Regions from separate parts of the Collimonas fungivorans genome, predicted to be linked through region 3. Evidence: predicted binding sites of a transcription regulator. Region 3 holds the regulator's gene; each other region holds the start of a gene.

Region 1 (4,211 bases), 1.1 Mb from region 3:
ATCGGCGGTCATGGCGAAAGTCATTGCCAGTGCGCCGCGTATCGGCCTCAACTCGCCCGACAGCGACAGTTCTCCGGCAAATTCGTATTGATCGAGTTCATCCGACGGCATCTGCCCGGATGCCGCCAGGATGCCGAGCGCGATCGGCAAATCGAAGCGGCCCGATTCTTTCGGCAAATCGGCTGGCGCCAGGTTGACGGTGATGCGGCGTGAGGGAAATTCGAAACGGGCGTTTTGCAGTGCCGCGCGGACCCGGTCCTTGGATTCCTTGACCTCGGTTTCGGGCAGGCCGACGATGGTGAAAGACGGCAAGCCGTTGGCCAGGTGGACTTCAACCGTGACTGCGGGCGCTTGCATGCCTGCCAGCGCCCGGCTTTTTAGCACCGCCAGCGTCACTGGCGCGGTTAGGGAGCCTCGGAAAACCTGCTGCGCGACGCAATCTCAGCACTGCGATGCTCACCGTACTTTCGTACGGCTGCGCTTCTCCTGCTGACCTTGCGCCGCTCGCGACGGTTTTTCGAGCTCCCTGTCATGGGCGTTTCAGTTGCGCCTCAAGCTCGGTAACGCGAGCTTCAAGCGCTTCGAGTTTGGCGCGGGTGCTTGCCAGTACCTGGGCTTGCACGTCGAATTCTTCACGTGTGACCAGGTCCAGCTTGGAGAAACCCTGGCCCAGCATGGCCTTGACGTTTTTCTCGATATCCTTGGCAGGAGAGTTTTCGATGGCCTGGTTGATCTTGGCTTGGATGTCGTCAAAAAAGTTGGGTTTGTTCATGATCGGCCCTTCGAGGTAAATAAGAAAAATGATAACCGATACAGGCAGACCCGACATCGGAATTCTGATCCGGAAGGGCGGTTTAAGTCATTACTGCCTTGCTTCTCTCATCAAGTGATTTGCTTTCGATACTGTACGAAACCGGAACGTTGCGCGATGCGGTCGTACAGCTGCATGGCGGTGCTGTTGGTTTCGTGCGTCAGCCAGTGCACGCGAGTGCCGCCGGCGGCCTTGGCTTGCGCATAAACATGTTCGATCAGCAAGCGGCCGACGCCGGCGCCGCGCTGTTGCGGCGCGACGTACAGGTCTTGCAGGTAGCAGGAATCTTCCACCGTCCAGCAGGAGCGGTGGAAAATCCAGTGGACCAGGCCGACCGCTTTGCCATCTGCCATCGCCAGCGCGCCGAACGCAGGTTCCTTGGGATCGAGCAGGCGCTGCCAGGTCACCAGGCGCGTAGCTTGCGGGATATCGACTTCATAAAAATCCTGGTAACCCTGCCATTGCAGCTGCCAGGCGGGGAAATCCTGCTCGCTGAGCGGCTTGATCTGAATTGACGAGCGTGGTGCAGATGCCAAGATAACCTCCTGTGGAACGGCGTGGCGATGGACGCAAAGCAGCATCTATCGTAGCGCCACAAGCTGGTGTTACGAAAGGTCCAAGATTGGCTATATTCATAGGTCCACTGCGAAGTAGGCAAAGCGGCTATCCGGCATGCGCTTATTGTCCTTGCAACAATCCCGATCCTGATTTGTAGCCGACTACAGGCTGTCATGTAGTTTTCTATTCCATGTTGGCGCACCAAAATGAGGCTTCTTTAAACTGGAGCCCCATGATGGTGCATTTCGCTGCCGATATTTTTGTGCAAGCACATCCCTTGATTAACAATCAGCAAAAGCAGTGGATAAAACGCCCCACAAGGGGCGCTAGCCATCGAAAAACGGCAGTCGGCGCGGTTGGCATGGGTTCTGCTATGGAAAGTCCGAGGAGTACTGATTTAGCGGTTTTTCATTCAACATACCAACAGGGACATCCATGAAAAAGCTGATTTTAGCCGCAGCAATAGCAGCAAGTTTCTCCGCAGGTCTCGCTCATGCCGAAGACGCCAAGCCGGATAACGAGATCAGTTATAACATTGGCGCGGTCAACGACTATCGCTTCCGCGGCATCTCGCAAACGCGTTTGGACCCGGCGATACAGGGTGGCGCGGACTACACCAATAACCCGACCGGGCTGTATGCGGGGACCTGGCTGTCCAACATCAAGTGGATCAAGGATGCGGTCGACACCGCCAACACCGGCACCGGCGGCAAGGGTTCGATTGAATGGGATATCTACGCCGGCAAGCGCGGCGAGCTGCCGGGCGGTTTCACGTATGACGTGGGCGGCCTGTATTACTACTACCCGACCAACAACTATAGCCAGATCGGCCGCAACGCCAATACCTTCGAACTGTACGGACAACTCGGCTACGGTCCGGCTTATTTCAAGTACTCGCATGCGCTGACTAACCTGTTCGGCACCGTCGACAGCAAAGGCAGCGCTTATTACGATGCCGGCGCCAATATCGATGTCGGCGCGGGCGTCACGCTGGGGCTGCATGTGGGCCACCAGACAGTGGAGCACGCCAGCTTCTACAGCTACACCGACTGGAAAATCGGCGCCACCAAGACTTTCGAGCAGCTGGCGGGCGTGACTTTGGGGCTGGCTTATGTCGGCACCAACGCCAAGGACAACGCCTATGTCAGCCCGAGCGGCAAGAACCTGGGCCGCGACGGGGTGGTGTTTTCGGTAGCGAAGACTTTCTGACGTATTGCGGGACAGAGTTTAAGAGGCGCCGCATGGCGACGAATTACTCTGTCCCCAACTGACTAGGACGTGAGCATAAAGCAAAGCCGGATTACGCAAAACCTAAGCGAGCTGAATCCCTAAATACGATAAAACACGAGGCCGACATGAAACTGATTACAGCAATCATCAAACCATTCAAGCTCGACGAGGTGCGTGAAGCGCTTTCGGCGATTGGCGTACAAGGCATTACCGTGACCGAGGTCAAGGGTTTCGGCCGCCAGAAAGGGCATACTGAGCTATACCGCGGCGCCGAGTACGTGGTCGATTTTTTGCCGAAGACAAAAATCGAAGCAGCGGTGGACGACAGCATCCTGGAGCAGGCGGTAGAAGCGATTGAAAACGCGGCCCGCACCGGCAAGATCGGCGACGGCAAGATTTTTGTATTTGATCTGCAGGAAGTTATTCGTATTCGTACCGGTGAAACCGGCAAAGATGCAATCTAAGGGGATAAAAAATATGAACATCAAAAGTACGTTCGCTACGATTTTGGCGGCTTGCACGCTGATCGCGGCTACTTCCATGTTGCCGGCATCGGCTGCCGACGAGCCATCAGCAAGTGCTAGCGCAAGCGTAGCAGCAGCTAGCGCAGACGCTCCAGCTGCTGCGCCTGCAGCAGTTACCGCGGCGCCGGCTGCTTCAGCGCCTGCCGCAGCTGCACCGGCTGCCAGCGCTCCTGCCGCCGCTGCCGCGCCAGTACCGAACAAGGGCGATACCGCCTGGTTGCTGGTATGTACAGCATTCGTGATCCTGATGACATTGCCGGGCCTGGGCCTGTTCTACGGCGGCCTGGTGCGCAGCAAGAACATGCTGTCGGTGCTGATGCAGTGTTTCACTGTGTTCTCGCTGATCATCGTGCTGTGGATACTCTACGGCTACAGCATCGCGTTCACCGAAGGCAATGCGTTCTTCGGCGGTTTCAGCCGCCTGTTCTTGCATGGCATGACGCCGGATTCCGTTGCCGCCACGTTCAGCAAAGGCGTTGTGGTGCCTGAGTTTGCCTACGTGGTGTTCCAGGGTGCGTTTGCCGCAATTACCTGTGCCCTGATCATCGGTGCTTTTGCCGAGCGTGCCAAGTTCTCGGCGATCCTGGTGTTCACTGTCCTCTGGTTCACCTTCGCCTATCTGCCGATGGCGCATATGGTCTGGTTCTGGCCTGGTCCGGATGGTTTCACCGACGCTGCCGCTGCAGAAAAACTGACCGCAACCGGCGGCTGGCTGTTCCAGAAGGGCGCGCTTGATTTCGCCGGCGGCACCGTGGTGCATATCAATGCCGCTATCGCCGGCCTGGTCGGTTCGTACGTGATAGGCAAGCGCGTCGGTTTCGGCAAGGAAGCGTTCAAGCCGCACAGCCTGACCCTGACCATGGTCGGCGCCTCGCTGCTGTGGTTCGGCTGGTTCGGTTTCAACGCTGGCTCCGCGCTGGAAGCCAACGGCAGCGCTGCACTGGCTTTCATCAATACCTTGCTGGCGACTGCCGCTGCGGTATTGAGCTGGAGCGCCGGTGAATGGATCGGCAAGGGCAAGCCTTCGATGCTGGGCGGCGCTTCGGGTGCTGTTGCGGGCCTGGTGGCAATTACGCCAGCCGCCGGTT
Region 2 (4,211 bases), 1.8 Mb from region 3:
CGCGCAGCTGTTCCTGCGCCAGAAACTGGCGCTGAACCAGGTGCTGGTGAATGAAAGCATCGTTGGCAGCTGTTTCCGGGTGCGCGTGACCGGCACTACCAAGGTCGGCGAGTTCGATGCAGCGCTTACTGAAGTCACCGGCGATGCGCACATCATGGGTTTCAACCAGTGGGTGCTGGAAGACAGCGATCCGTTCCCGCAAGGTTTCTTCTTGCGCTGATTGCGCTGATTAATTTTGGATGGCTCGATATATGCAAATCCTCGACGCTGAAAGCACCGCCGCCGCCTTGCCTTATGCCGAACTGGTGCCGGCGCTGGTCAAGGTCGCGCAGCAGCTGCGCGAAGGCGAGATCAATGCGCCTGAACGCATGGTGGTGGAAATCGACAAGGCCAGCGTGCTGTTATGCATGCCGGCTGTCGCCGCCGACATCGGCATGACCAAGCTGATCACCGTGCACGCCAACAACGCCCAGTATCAGTTACCGGCGATCCAGGGTGAAGTGGTGGTGTTCGACGCCGCCAGCGGCCGCCGGCTGGCGCTGCTGCATGGCCCCACCGTTACCGCCAGGCGAACAGCTGCGGTAAGCCTGCTCGGTATTGAAGTTTTGCTGCCGTCAAAGCCAAAATCGGCATTGTTGATTGGCACCGGCGTGCAGGCCATTGCTCATGCCGATGGCCTGGTCGAGTATTTCGGCGTCACCGAATTCTGGGTCGCCGCGCGCGACCTGGAAAAAACGCAGGCATTTTGCGAAGCCTTGCAGCAGCGGCATCCGAAAATTGCCGTCAAGGCCATGGCCGCCGCGGCGTTAGCCACCGATTTGCCGCACACCGATGTCGTGATCGCCCTGACCACTTCGCGCACCGCCGTGATACCGGTCGGCATCGCCGCGACTACGCTGGCGATTGGCGTCGGCGCCTTCAAGCCGGATATGGTGGAATTTCCGGCCGAGCTTTTGCACAGCCGCACCGTGGTAGTCGATTGCCTGGCAGGCGCCAAGCATGAAGCCGGCGACCTGCTGCAGGCGCAGATCGACTGGAGCAAAGTGCGCGAACTGCCCGATGTGCTGGCCCACGGTTTTGTTCGGCAGGCCGTCCTGCCGGTATATAAAACCGTCGGCCAGGCCGCCTGGGACCTGGCGGCTGCGCGCGTTGCTATCGCCTCGCTGGCGCGCACGGAAGAGGCGCCATGATCCGCAACGCAGTGCAAGCCGACAGCATGAGCCTGACCGCGCTGTCGATCCAGGTCTGGCTGCATGCCTACGCTACCGAAGGCGTCAGCGATGACCTGGCGCGCGAGGTGCTGTCGACTTTCACGCCAGGGTATTTTCGCGAGATCATCGAGGATCCCGCTTACCGGCTGTTCGTCGAAGTGGATGGTGACTCCCTGCTGGGCTACATCCTGCTCGATCTGGAGTCGCCCTGCGCAGAAAAAGACTATGGCGGAGTCGAAGTCGACACGCTATACGTGCAGGAACATTTCCATGGCCGCGGCATCGGCCGCGCGCTGCTGGACCATGCACGCGGCAGCGCCGGCGACCGGCTCTGGCTCACGGCCTGGGCCGGCAATGCGCAGGCGCTGGGTTTCTATCGCACCTACGGTTTCACGGATATCGGCACTGCCTGGCACGAATTCGAAGACCAGAAATACGAGAACCGGATATTGGCCTACCAGGCAAAATGAATCAGGCGCCTTGGCGCGCCTGCCTGCAGGGCGCTTCGCTCAAGCCCCCAGCCAAGGTAAACCGGCCTTGCACCAGCCGTTGATGTTCTTGCGGTGCCCATTGTTGTCCTTGTCGCCCTCGAAACCTTCCAGAATATTGAAACAGTTGCTGTAACCGTTTTCGGTCGCCAGCTTGGCCGCGTGCTGCGAGCGCACGCCGGAACGGCACAGGAACAGCAGCGGCGTTCCTTTTTCAGCGATCTGAGCAAGTTGCGCCAGGAAATCGGGATTTTGCACGCCGCCGGGGTATTGCGACCATTGCACTGCCGCGTGCTGCGGATCGCGGATGGAGACCCGGCCAACCCAGTCGCGTTCGGCATTGGTGCGGACATCCACCAGGACCGCGGCGACTTCCGCCTGCAGCAAGGCAAACGCCTCGCTTGGGGTGACGGCGCCGGCATAGGGCAGGTGGTCATTCTGACCACGTTGGCGGGCGGTGGTCAGGAGTTCGTCGGTGGTGGGCATGGTGTATCTCCAAAAAATGGTATTTTTTAAACAAATGATGATCCGATACTGGTCGCACCGTTATGGTGCCGATCCTTGGTTTGCCAAGGTGATGGCACTAAAACGGTGCTTGTATTTATTAATGCACCATAATGGTGATTTGCGATAACCGGATCAACTCCGAAAAACCGCAATACAGCCTTCTAAACTAGCTAATTACCGGATCGAATAAGCGTGCCGCAATGAAAGGATGGTGGCATGGATTCTGCTATCATCCTGCACTGAGTTCTGGTCGTACTGAATTGCTGTCCGGTCATAGTTTGCTCAATACCTGTACATCATGATGTTACTGCGACGCTGAAAACTGCGCGCAACAGATCCTGAGCAGGGCGCACAATTTAAAAATTGCAGTACCTTTCATATTTAGGAGATTCACATGGCAATGACGGCCGCAGAAGTCTTGAAAATGGCAAAAGACAACGAAGTCAAATTCGTTGATTTTCGCTTCGCTGACACCAAAGGCAAGGAACAGCACGTAACTGTCCCTGTCTCTCATTTCGATATCGATAAATTTGAGTCGGGTCATGCATTTGACGGTTCTTCTATTGCTGGCTGGAAGGGTATTGAAGCTTCCGACATGTTGCTGATGCCGGATCCGAACACCGCGAACATCGATCCGTTCATGGAAGAAACCACCTTGTTCATGCAATGCGATGTGATCGAGCCATCCGACGGCAAGGGTTACGACCGCGACCCGCGTTCGATCGCCAAGCGCGCTGAAGCTTACCTGAAATCCTCCGGCCTGGGCGATACCGCCTATTTCGGTCCAGAACCGGAATTCTTCATTTTCGACGACGTCCGCTGGGGCGCCGACATGTCGGGCTGCTTCGTCAAGATCGGTTCGGAAGAAGCATCGTGGAGCACCGGCGCCAAGCTCGAAGGCGGCAACACAGGCCACCGTCCAACCGTCAAGGGCGGCTATTTCCCGGTGCCTCCGGTCGACAGTTTCCAGGACATGCGTTCGGAAATGTGCCTGATCCTGGAATCGCTGGGCATCCCGGTTGAAGTGCACCACCACGAAGTGGCCGGCGCCGGCCAGAATGAAATCGGCACCAAGTTCTCGACCTTGGTCGAGCGCGCCGACTGGACCCAGAACCTGAAATATGTGGTCTGGAATGTGGCCCATACCTACGGCAAGACTGCCACTTTCATGCCTAAGCCAATCGTTGGCGACAACGGCTCCGGCATGCACGTGCACCAGTCGGTCTGGAAAGACGGCAAGAACCTGTTCGCCGGCGACGGCTATGCCGGCCTGTCCGAATTCGCGCTGTTCTACATCGGCGGCATCATCAAGCACGCCAAGGCCCTGAACGCGATCACCAACCCAGGCACCAACTCGTACAAGCGACTGGTTCCAGGTTTCGAAGCACCGGTCAAGCTGGCTTATTCGGCGCGTAACCGTTCGGCTTCGATCCGCATTCCGCACGTGGCCAATCCAAAGGGCCGCCGCATCGAAACCCGTTTCCCGGATCCGCTGGCTAATCCGTACCTGTGCTTCGCAGCTTTGCTGATGGCCGGCCTGGACGGCGTGCAGAACAAGATCCATCCGGGCGAAGCAGCGTCGAAAGACCTGTACCATCTGCCGCCGGAAGAAGACGCACTGATCCCTACCGTTTGCGCATCGCTGGAAGAAGCACTGGAAGCGCTGGACAAGGATCGCGAGTTCCTGACCCGCGGCGGCGTATTCAGCGACACCATGATCGATGCTTACCTGGACTTGAAGAAGCAGGAAGTGCAGCGCTATCGCATGACGACTCACCCGATCGAATTCGACATGTACTATTCGCTCTAAGCTAGTTCGCAAGTCTGAAAAGATAAAGGACAGGGATTTCCCTGTCCTTTTGTTTTTTTGGCATACTTGTTTCAACCTTCCGCACATCGCTAACTATATTGTGCGGGATGGTTTGTCATTGGATGTTTCTTGACATAAACTAGCGACTCGATTGAATTGCACTTGCGAAGAAAGTCTATGAAGCGTCTTTTACCA
Region 3 (4,211 bases):
TGAAATCCGAATACCTGCTGCTATTGCCCGACGATGACGTCATGCAATCCGACAAGCCGGTGGAAATGATACTGGGACAATCGACATTGCACGGCACCGGCATGGATTTCAATAATTCCACGCGGGTGCTGAAAATGTTCAGCAAGGTGCATGGCGTGTTCCCGCCGAAACCTCGCTGATCCTGCAAATTATTTTATGCATACCGCTCTATCCTTTATCCAGGATTTTTCATGAAACGACTATTTTTCATATCCCTGCTGTTGCTAAGCGCCGTGAACCTGGCGCATGCAGAAAAAGCAGACTCCGAAAAACCGACGCTGATCGATTCCGACCAGCTCACCTATGACGACGTCAAACAGGTCAATGTCGCCACCGGCAACGTGGTCCTGACACGCGGCACGCTGCTGATGAAAGCCGACCGCGTGGTGGTGACCACCGACCCATCCGGCTACCAGTTCGCCACCTTGTACGCGGATCCGGGAAAACTCGCCACGTTCAAGCAAAAACGCGACGGCGGTCCTGACCTGTGGATCGACGGCCATGCGGAACGCATCGAATACGACGGCAAGACTGAAATCACCAAGCTGTTCTCCAAGGCGCAAATGCGCCGCCTGCAGGGCGACAAGCCGACCGACGAAGTCAACGGCGAGTTCATTTCCTACGACAGCCGCACCGAATTCTATTCGGTCAACAATACCGTCAACGGCAACAGCCAGCCGGGCGCCGGACGCATACGCGCCGTCATCCAGCCGCGCCCGAAGGCGCCGCAATGAGCGCCGCAGTGAGCACATCAGTGAGCGGCGCTCCCAGCACCCTGATCGTCAAAGGTCTGCAGAAAAGCTACGGCGCGCGCCAGGTGGTGCACGATGTTTCGCTGGAAGTCCGATGCGGCGAAGTGGTCGGACTGCTTGGCCCCAATGGCGCCGGCAAGACTACATCGTTCTACATGATCGTCGGCCTGGTGCCGTCGGACGGCGGCGAGATCGACCTCGACGGCGTCGACATTTCGCGCTTGCCTATCCACAGGCGCGCGGTGCTTGGCCTGTCGTACCTGCCGCAAGAGGCGTCGGTATTCCGCAAGCTGACGGTGGAAGACAATATCCGCGCCGTCCTGGAACTGCAGCGGCCCAACGGCAAGCCGCTCACCAAGGCCGAAATCGACGAGCAGCTGCAGAAACTGCTGCATGAACTGCAAATCGAGAAGCTGCGTGAAAACCAGGCGCTATCACTGTCCGGCGGCGAGCGCCGGCGTGTCGAAATCGCCCGCGCGCTAGCCACCAATCCGCGCTTCGTGCTGCTGGACGAACCGTTTGCCGGTATCGATCCGATCGCCGTGATCGAAATCCAGCGCATCGTCCGCTTCCTCAAGGAACGCGGCATCGGCGTGCTGATCACCGACCACAACGTGCGCGAGACACTCGGCATCTGCGACCGCGCCTATATCATCAACCAAGGCAGCGTGCTGGCCAGCGGCAGTCCGGACGACATCATCGCCGATGAGTCGGTGCGGCGCGTGTACCTGGGCGAGCATTTCCGCATGTAGCTTCAGCGGAACGCAACTGAACGGTCGGGGACAGGCAATTCGCCGCGCTGCTGCGGCAGCCTGCCCCGAACAAAGAAATGCAAGTGAAAATTCAAGTGAATTGTCTGCACGGAAGCCATGAAACAATCACTCCAGCTACGCACCTCGCAGCATCTTGCGCTGACGCCTCAGTTGCAGCAGTCCATCCGGCTGCTGCAATTGTCTACGCTCGAACTGCACCAGGAGCTGGAACAGATCCTGTCGGACAATCCGCTGCTGGAACGGGTCGACGACCCGCTCGATAACTCCGTGCGCCTGCTGGCGGACGGCGCCATCAGCGGCACCACGTCAACCATGGACGCGCCGGTGGGCGACAGCGAAGTGAGCAGCTCGCCGAGCGAAAGCGAAGCCGGCCTGGACACACCGCCGGCCGTCGAAAGCGGCGCGGAAAGCGGTGACAGCGAATGGAGTTTCGACGACGTCGCGCGCAGTTCGAAGACGCCGGATGACGAAGATGCGCGGCCGCAGCTGGAAGCCCACGAATGCACCCTGCGCGAACACCTGTTGCAGCAGATGCGCGAGACGCTGAACGACATACGCGACCGCGCCCTGGTCGAACTGACCATCGATGCGCTGGACGACAACGGCTACCTGGAAGAATCGCTGGAGGAGATCCTCGAGCGCCTGCCGCCGGAACTGGAGATCGCCATCGAAGAACTGTCGACGGCGCTGAAGATGGTGCAGAGTTTCGACCCGGCCGGCGTCGGCGCCCGCAATGCCGCGGAATGCCTGGGCTTGCAGATCAGGCGTTTTATCAAAGTGCCATTTGTCACGCGCCGCCTGGCGTTGGCGATCGTACAAGACCACCTGATGCTTTTTGCGCAACGCGATTTCAACAAAATCAAGAAAGCGCTCGACTGCGACGACGAGGACCTGCGCGAGGCGCAGGCCGTCATCAAGCAGTGCAATCCGCATCCGGGCGCAGCGTTCGCCGCCAACACCTCCGACTATGTGGTGCCGGACGTGATCGTCAGGCGCAGCAAGCAGGGCTGGCAGGTGATGCTGAACAATGACGTCATGCCAAGGCTCAGGGTAAATGTCCTGTATGCCAACATTCTCAAGCAAAGCAAGGGCGACGGCGCCCTCACTTCGCAGTTGCAGGAAGCCAAGTGGCTGATCAAGAATATGCGGCAGCGTTTCGACACCATCCTGCGCGTGGCGCAGGCAATCGTCGAGCGCCAGAGGAATTTCTTTTCGCACGGGGCGGTCGCCATGCGGCCGCTTGTGTTGCGTGAAATAGCTGATACACTGGGACTACACGAGAGTACTATTTCTCGTGTAACCACTCAGAAATACATGCTCACTCCCCACGGGATGTTTGAACTGAAGTATTTCTTCGGCAGCCATGTTGCTACTGAGGCAGGTGGAGAGGCTTCCTCAACGGCAATCAGGGCACTCATTAAGCAATTGATAGGAGCGGAAGATACAAAAAATCCTTTCTCTGACAGCAAGATTGCCGACATGCTTGCGGAACAAGGTATGGTGGTTGCCCGCCGCACCGTCGCAAAATATCGCGAAGCACTGAAAATTCCGTCAGTTAATTTACGCAAAGCCTTGTAGTTTTTTCTGGTTTGATTGTAAAGCTTACCCTTGCTGTGTGCTGACCAAGCGGGTTTCATTGGTTCTTGCCAGGACAGTTTGTAGTGAACCGTCCGCTTAAAGATCCTGCGTATCCTGCTCCGGACCGCCAGCAATATTCTTGATAGGAGCGCTGTATGAACTTCACCATCAGTGGGCATCACCTCGAGTTAACCCCTGCCATTCGCGAATACGTACAAAGCAAACTAGAGCGTATCAAACGCCATTTCGACCAGGTCATCGATATCAGCGTGATCCTGACGGTCGACAAGATTACTGAAAAAGAAAAACGCCAAAAAGCGGAAATCAATCTGCGCGTAAAAGGAAAAGATCTGCATGCCGAAAGCATTGCCCATGATCTTTATGCCGCCATCGACGCCCTGATCGACAAGCTCGATCGCCAGGTGATCAAGTACAAGGACAAGATGCAAGACCACCAGCACGATGCCATCAAGCACCTGCCGGAAGAACTCCCCGCCGCGACCTGATCCGGCCTGCGCGAGCTGTGTGGCTCGCGCCAATAAATGAACAAGGGCGCAGTCAATGCGCCCTTTGTTATTGTCAAACTTAGTTTCAAACCATATTATTGTTTATCGCTGCCAGGCGCTTTTACTTCAATGCGCCGAACACCTTGCCGATAATCGCGCTGCCGGCGCCGACCGGGTCCTGGCGTATGGCTTTCTCTTCATCGCCGATGATGGTGTACAGGCCGTCCAGCGCGCGCTGCGTGACATAACCTTCGACGGTACTCTGCTGGGCCGGCACCATGCCGGTCTTGCCGACTTGTCCCATGACCGAATTGTATTGCGCCGACAGGCCGTTGCGATCGGTCACGCCTTTGACGATAGGCAGGAATTTCTGGCCCAGCTGCGCCGAAGTCTTTTGCTTGAAGAAATCGGTCACCGAGGTATCGCCGCCGGTCAGGATATTTTTTGCGTCGGTGACCGACATCGATTTGACCGCATTCAACAGCAAGGGCTTGGCCAGCGGCACCGCCTGTTCCGCGGCATGGTTCATCGACACCACCAGGTCGTCCAGCTTCTGTCCCTGG
Region 4 (4,211 bases), 2.5 Mb from region 3:
GGCCTTTTTCGACCAGGAAATTATATAACCGGCGCTGCACTCGGTCAAACGGGCTTTCCACGCAATACTTGCAAAAAATGCTTGATGCGTGTCCAATCGCCATATGAAAATTTCCCCTGCACTCCCCATATGGTCCATCGCGGCTCCGGTCGTCGGCTGGCTCTTGCTTGGCGGCTCAAGCTTTAATCTTGGCGGCTTTTATACGATATTGCTGGTGGCGGGCTTGCTCGGCAGCGTGCTGGCGGCGGTATATCACGCCGAGGTGGTTGCGCACCGGGTCGGCGAACCGTACGGCACGCTGGTGCTGGCGCTGGCGGTAACCCTGATCGAAGTAGCGCTGATCGTCTCGCTGATGCTGGCCGGCGGCGAAGAAACCACGGGGCTGGCGCGCGATACCGTGTTTGCAGCCATCATGATCATCCTCAACGGCATCGTCGGCATCTGCCTGCTGGTCGGCGCCAGCCGCCACAAGGAACAGAGCTTCGGCCAGCTGGGCGTCAGCGCTTCGCTGGCGACGCTGGCGGCGATCGCGGTGCTGACGCTGGTGCTGCCCAACTACACCTCGACGGCAGTCGGTCCGTACTACAGCGCCAGCCAGCTGGCGTTCATCGCCATCATCTCGCTGATACTGTACGGCACCTTCGTGCTGGTGCAGACCGTGCGCCACCGCGACTACTTTTTGCCGACGGAAGCAGTCAACGACGAAGATGTCCACGCAGCGCCGCCGACGATCAAGGTAGCGGCGATCAGCGGCGGCCTGCTGCTGGTTTGCCTGGGAGCGGTAGTGCTGCTGGCAAAGTCGCTGGCGCCGGCCCTGGAAACCGCGGTGGCAAGCGTCGGCGCGCCCAAGACACTGGTCGGCATCATCATTGCCGCGGTGGTGCTGCTGCCGGAAGGACTGGCCGCGGTGCGGGCCGCGCGCGCCAACCGCCTGCAGACCAGCCTCAACCTGGCGCTGGGTTCGGCGCTGGCCAGCATCGGCCTGACCATTCCGGCGGTGGCCATCGTCTCGCTCACCACCGGCTGGACCTTGTCGCTCGGCCTGGACGTCAAATCGACCGTGCTGTTGCTGCTGTCGTTCATCGTCGCCACGCTGTCGCTCGGCACCGGCCGCACCACGGTCATGCAAGGCACGGTGCACCTGGTGATTTTTGCGGTCTACCTGTTTACCACCATCGTTCCTTGAATTAAAGACCGGGGCTGGCCAGCCAGCTCCGGATTTCCTGCACCAATCGACATCATTTCCGCGCTGGCCATTGCGTCACCGCATGGAGCGGCACCACACTGGTGCGCTTATCCTGCACCAAAATCTCATCTCACCAAATATGGGCGCCGCCTGTCTCGCTTGCGCCAATATTGCTCCAAATTCAAGTAGTTCTCCCTGAATCCGGTGCACGGCGCCTCCCCTCCTCACTGGCATGCATTCTGCTAATCCCATTGTGTAATCAACGCATCCCCGTTCCAGGCTTGCCGCGTGCTTTCTTTACTCGTGTTTTTTCTGTTTTTTATAACTCACTACCGGAGGAGAAATTCATGTCACGTCGCACCGTTCTGAAAGCTACCGCACTCGGCGCTTTCGCCTTGGCCGCCAGCGCATGGCTGCCGTCTGCCTTTGCCGCGGACACCATCAAGGTAGGCATCCTGCATTCATTATCGGGCACCATGGCTATCTCCGAAACTTCGCTCAAGGATGTAGCCCTGATGGCGATCGAAGAGATCAATGCCAACGGCGGCGTGATGGGCAAGAAACTGGAACCGGTGGTGGTCGATCCGGCCTCCAACTGGCCGCTGTTCGCAGAAAAGGCGCGCCAGCTGATTTCGCAGGACAAGGTGTCGGTGGTGTTCGGCTGCTGGACCTCGGTCTCGCGCAAATCGGTGCTGCCGGTATTCAAGGAGCTCAACAGCCTGCTGTTCTATCCGGTGCAGTATGAAGGCGAAGAACTGGAAAAGAATGTGTTCTACACCGGCGCAGCGCCTAACCAGCAAGCGATCCCGGCCACCGAATACCTGATGTCGAAGGAAGGCGGCGGCGCCAAGCGCTTCGTGCTGCTGGGCACCGACTATGTGTACCCGCGCACCACCAACAAGATCCTGCGTTCCTTCCTGCACAGCAAGGGCGTGAAAGATGCGGACATCGACGAAGTCTACACACCGTTCGGCCACTCCGATTACCAGACCATCGTCGCCAACATCAAGAAGTTCTCCGCCGGCGGTAAAACCGCTGTGATCTCGACCATCAACGGCGATTCCAACGTGCCGTTCTACAAGGAACTGGGCAACGCCGGCCTGAAGGCAACCGATGTGCCGGTGGTAGCGTTCTCGGTGGGCGAAGAAGAACTGCGCGGCGTCGACGCCAAGCCGCTGGTGGGCCACCTGGCTGCATGGAATTATTTCGAGTCGGTGAAGAATCCGGTCAACACTGCCTTCATCAAGAAATGGAAAGCCTACGCCGTCGCCAAGAAATTGCCGAATGCCAGCACCGTAGTCACCAACGATCCGATGGAAGCGACCTACGTCGGCATCTACATGTGGAAACAGGCGGTGGAAAAAGCCAAGTCGACAGACACCGACAAAGTCATCGCCGCCATGTCCGGCCAGAAATTCAAAGCGCCGTCCGGCTATGAACTGGAAATGGACGCTACCAACCATCACCTGCACAAACCCGTAATGATCGGCGAAATCAAGGCTGACGGCCAGTTCAACGTCGTCAACAAGACCAAGACCACGATCCGTGCGCAGCCTTGGAGTCCCTACATTCCGGGCAATGAAGGCAAGCAGAAGCTGTAACGCTGGCTGCTTTGAATTTCATAAGGGAACGTATGCGTGTCAGCTAGCGGCAAACCAAACCGTATGGAAACGTAATTACTCCGTGGCCCGTTAAATGGGGTCAGAGTAATTTTCGCAAAAGGCGCGAAAAAAAACTCTGACCCCATTTAACTGCTTTCAGGTGGCGCTAAACAGACTAATGAAAATTTCAAGAAAAATTCTTCTCATTGCAAGTTTGTGCCTGCAGATCACGCTGGCGCATGCCAAGATCGATCCGGCGCTGCTCAAGCCGCTGGCCGGCGACGATCCTGACGCGCGCATTGTTGCCGTCAACCAGATCGCGGCGCTGGCCAACGACGACGCGCTGAAGATTCTGAATGCCCTGAATACCGACGCCCTGTACGCTCAACCCGACGGCACGGTGCTGATCGTCGACGACACTCACGCGTTCAATCCTGCCACCGACCAGACCTTGCCCACTCCCGACGATGCAGAGGGCATCAGCGTCAACAACCGTCTGCGCGGCGTAGTCGAAGGCGCTCTGTCCGGCCTGAAGCTGTTTTCGGCCAACCGCAACCAGCGCATTGCCGCCGCCACAGAACTGATAAAAACCGCCGACCCGGCGCAAATTCCCTTGGTCAGCAAAGCCCTGCACCAGGAAAGCGATCCCGAAATCCAGGCCGTCCTGCAACAGGTGATCGCTACGGCCAACCTGCATTCGGCCGACCCAGCTACCCGCAAGGCCGCTGTGCAGACCCTGGCCGGCAGCACCAACGCCAACCTGCGTCCGGCGCTGCAAAACCTGCTCGACAAGAATCCCGATGGCAGCTACATCGAGCCTGATCCGGCAGTGCGCATCGAAGCGGTGCGCACCCTGGGCGTACTGGACCGCCACCTGGCGACGGTCGACTTCATCGGCAAGGTGTTTTACGGCATCTCGCTCGGCAGCGTGCTGCTGCTGGCAGCGCTCGGACTGGCCATCACTTTCGGCCTGATGGGCATCATCAACATGGCGCACGGAGAACTGCTGATGATAGGCGCCTACACTACCTATGTCTGCCAGCTGCTGTTCCGCCAGTATTTCCCGGGCGCGCTGGACGGTTACCTGCTGGTCGCGCTGCCGGCCGCCTTCATCGTCACCGCCGCGGTCGGCATCGTGCTGGAGCGGCTGGTGCTGCGCTGGCTGTATGGCCGGCCGCTGGAAACCCTGCTTTGCACCTGGGGCATCAGCCTGATGCTGATGCAGCTGGTGCGTTCCGTCTTCGGCGCGCAGAACGTCGAGGTCGCCAATCCCAGCTGGATGTCGGGCGGCGTCACCGTGCTCGGTTCGCTGGTGCTGTCGTATAACCGCATCGTCATCATTTTCTTCGCGCTGTTTGTGGTGCTGGCGGTGTGGCTGATCCTGAACAAGACGCGGCTCGGCCTGTTTGTGCGGGCGGTGATGC

Evidence for each region. Region 3 encodes sigma-54, which starts transcription at its own class of promoters, with help from an activator protein. Its sites were predicted from a motif close to TGGCANGNAANCTGCTTT; they were not measured.
Region 1: the regulator sigma-54 is predicted to act here: its motif matches at 1,727-1,744, upstream of CFter6_RS23210 (TorF family putative porin).
Region 2: the regulator sigma-54 is predicted to act here: its motif matches at 2,419-2,436, upstream of glnA (type I glutamate--ammonia ligase).
Region 4: the regulator sigma-54 is predicted to act here: its motif matches at 1,415-1,432, upstream of urtA (urea ABC transporter substrate-binding protein).

The regions. Positions count from the first base shown of each region.
Region 1 is NZ_CP013232.1:5,284,597-5,288,807, reverse strand. Features, by position in the region: gene CFter6_RS23225 (YifB family Mg chelatase-like AAA ATPase) at 1-396, opposite strand, end outside; gene CFter6_RS23220 (accessory factor UbiK family protein) at 530-772, opposite strand; gene CFter6_RS23215 (GNAT family N-acetyltransferase) at 883-1,392, opposite strand; gene CFter6_RS23210 (TorF family putative porin) at 1,805-2,578, shown strand; gene CFter6_RS23205 (P-II family nitrogen regulator) at 2,725-3,063, shown strand; gene CFter6_RS23200 (ammonium transporter) at 3,077-4,211, shown strand, end outside.
Region 2 is NZ_CP013232.1:4,564,509-4,568,719, reverse strand. Features, by position in the region: gene lhpH (trans-3-hydroxy-L-proline dehydratase) at 1-220, shown strand, start outside; gene CFter6_RS20035 (delta(1)-pyrroline-2-carboxylate reductase family protein) at 252-1,190, shown strand; gene CFter6_RS20030 (GNAT family N-acetyltransferase) at 1,187-1,681, shown strand; gene CFter6_RS20025 (rhodanese-like domain-containing protein) at 1,721-2,185, opposite strand; gene glnA (type I glutamate--ammonia ligase) at 2,601-4,016, shown strand; gene CFter6_RS20015 (DUF4124 domain-containing protein) at 4,194-4,211, shown strand, end outside.
Region 3 is NZ_CP013232.1:762,514-766,724, reverse strand. Features, by position in the region: gene lptC (LPS export ABC transporter periplasmic protein LptC) at 1-179, shown strand, start outside; gene lptA (lipopolysaccharide transport periplasmic protein LptA) at 231-773, shown strand; gene lptB (LPS export ABC transporter ATP-binding protein) at 770-1,543, shown strand; gene CFter6_RS03225 (RNA polymerase factor sigma-54) at 1,661-3,142, shown strand; gene hpf (ribosome hibernation-promoting factor, HPF/YfiA family) at 3,298-3,648, shown strand; gene CFter6_RS03215 (DUF4197 domain-containing protein) at 3,770-4,211, opposite strand, start outside.
Region 4 is NZ_CP013232.1:3,829,125-3,833,335, forward strand. Features, by position in the region: gene CFter6_RS16435 (calcium:cation antiporter) at 104-1,186, shown strand; gene urtA (urea ABC transporter substrate-binding protein) at 1,534-2,787, shown strand; gene urtB (urea ABC transporter permease subunit UrtB) at 2,966-4,211, shown strand, end outside.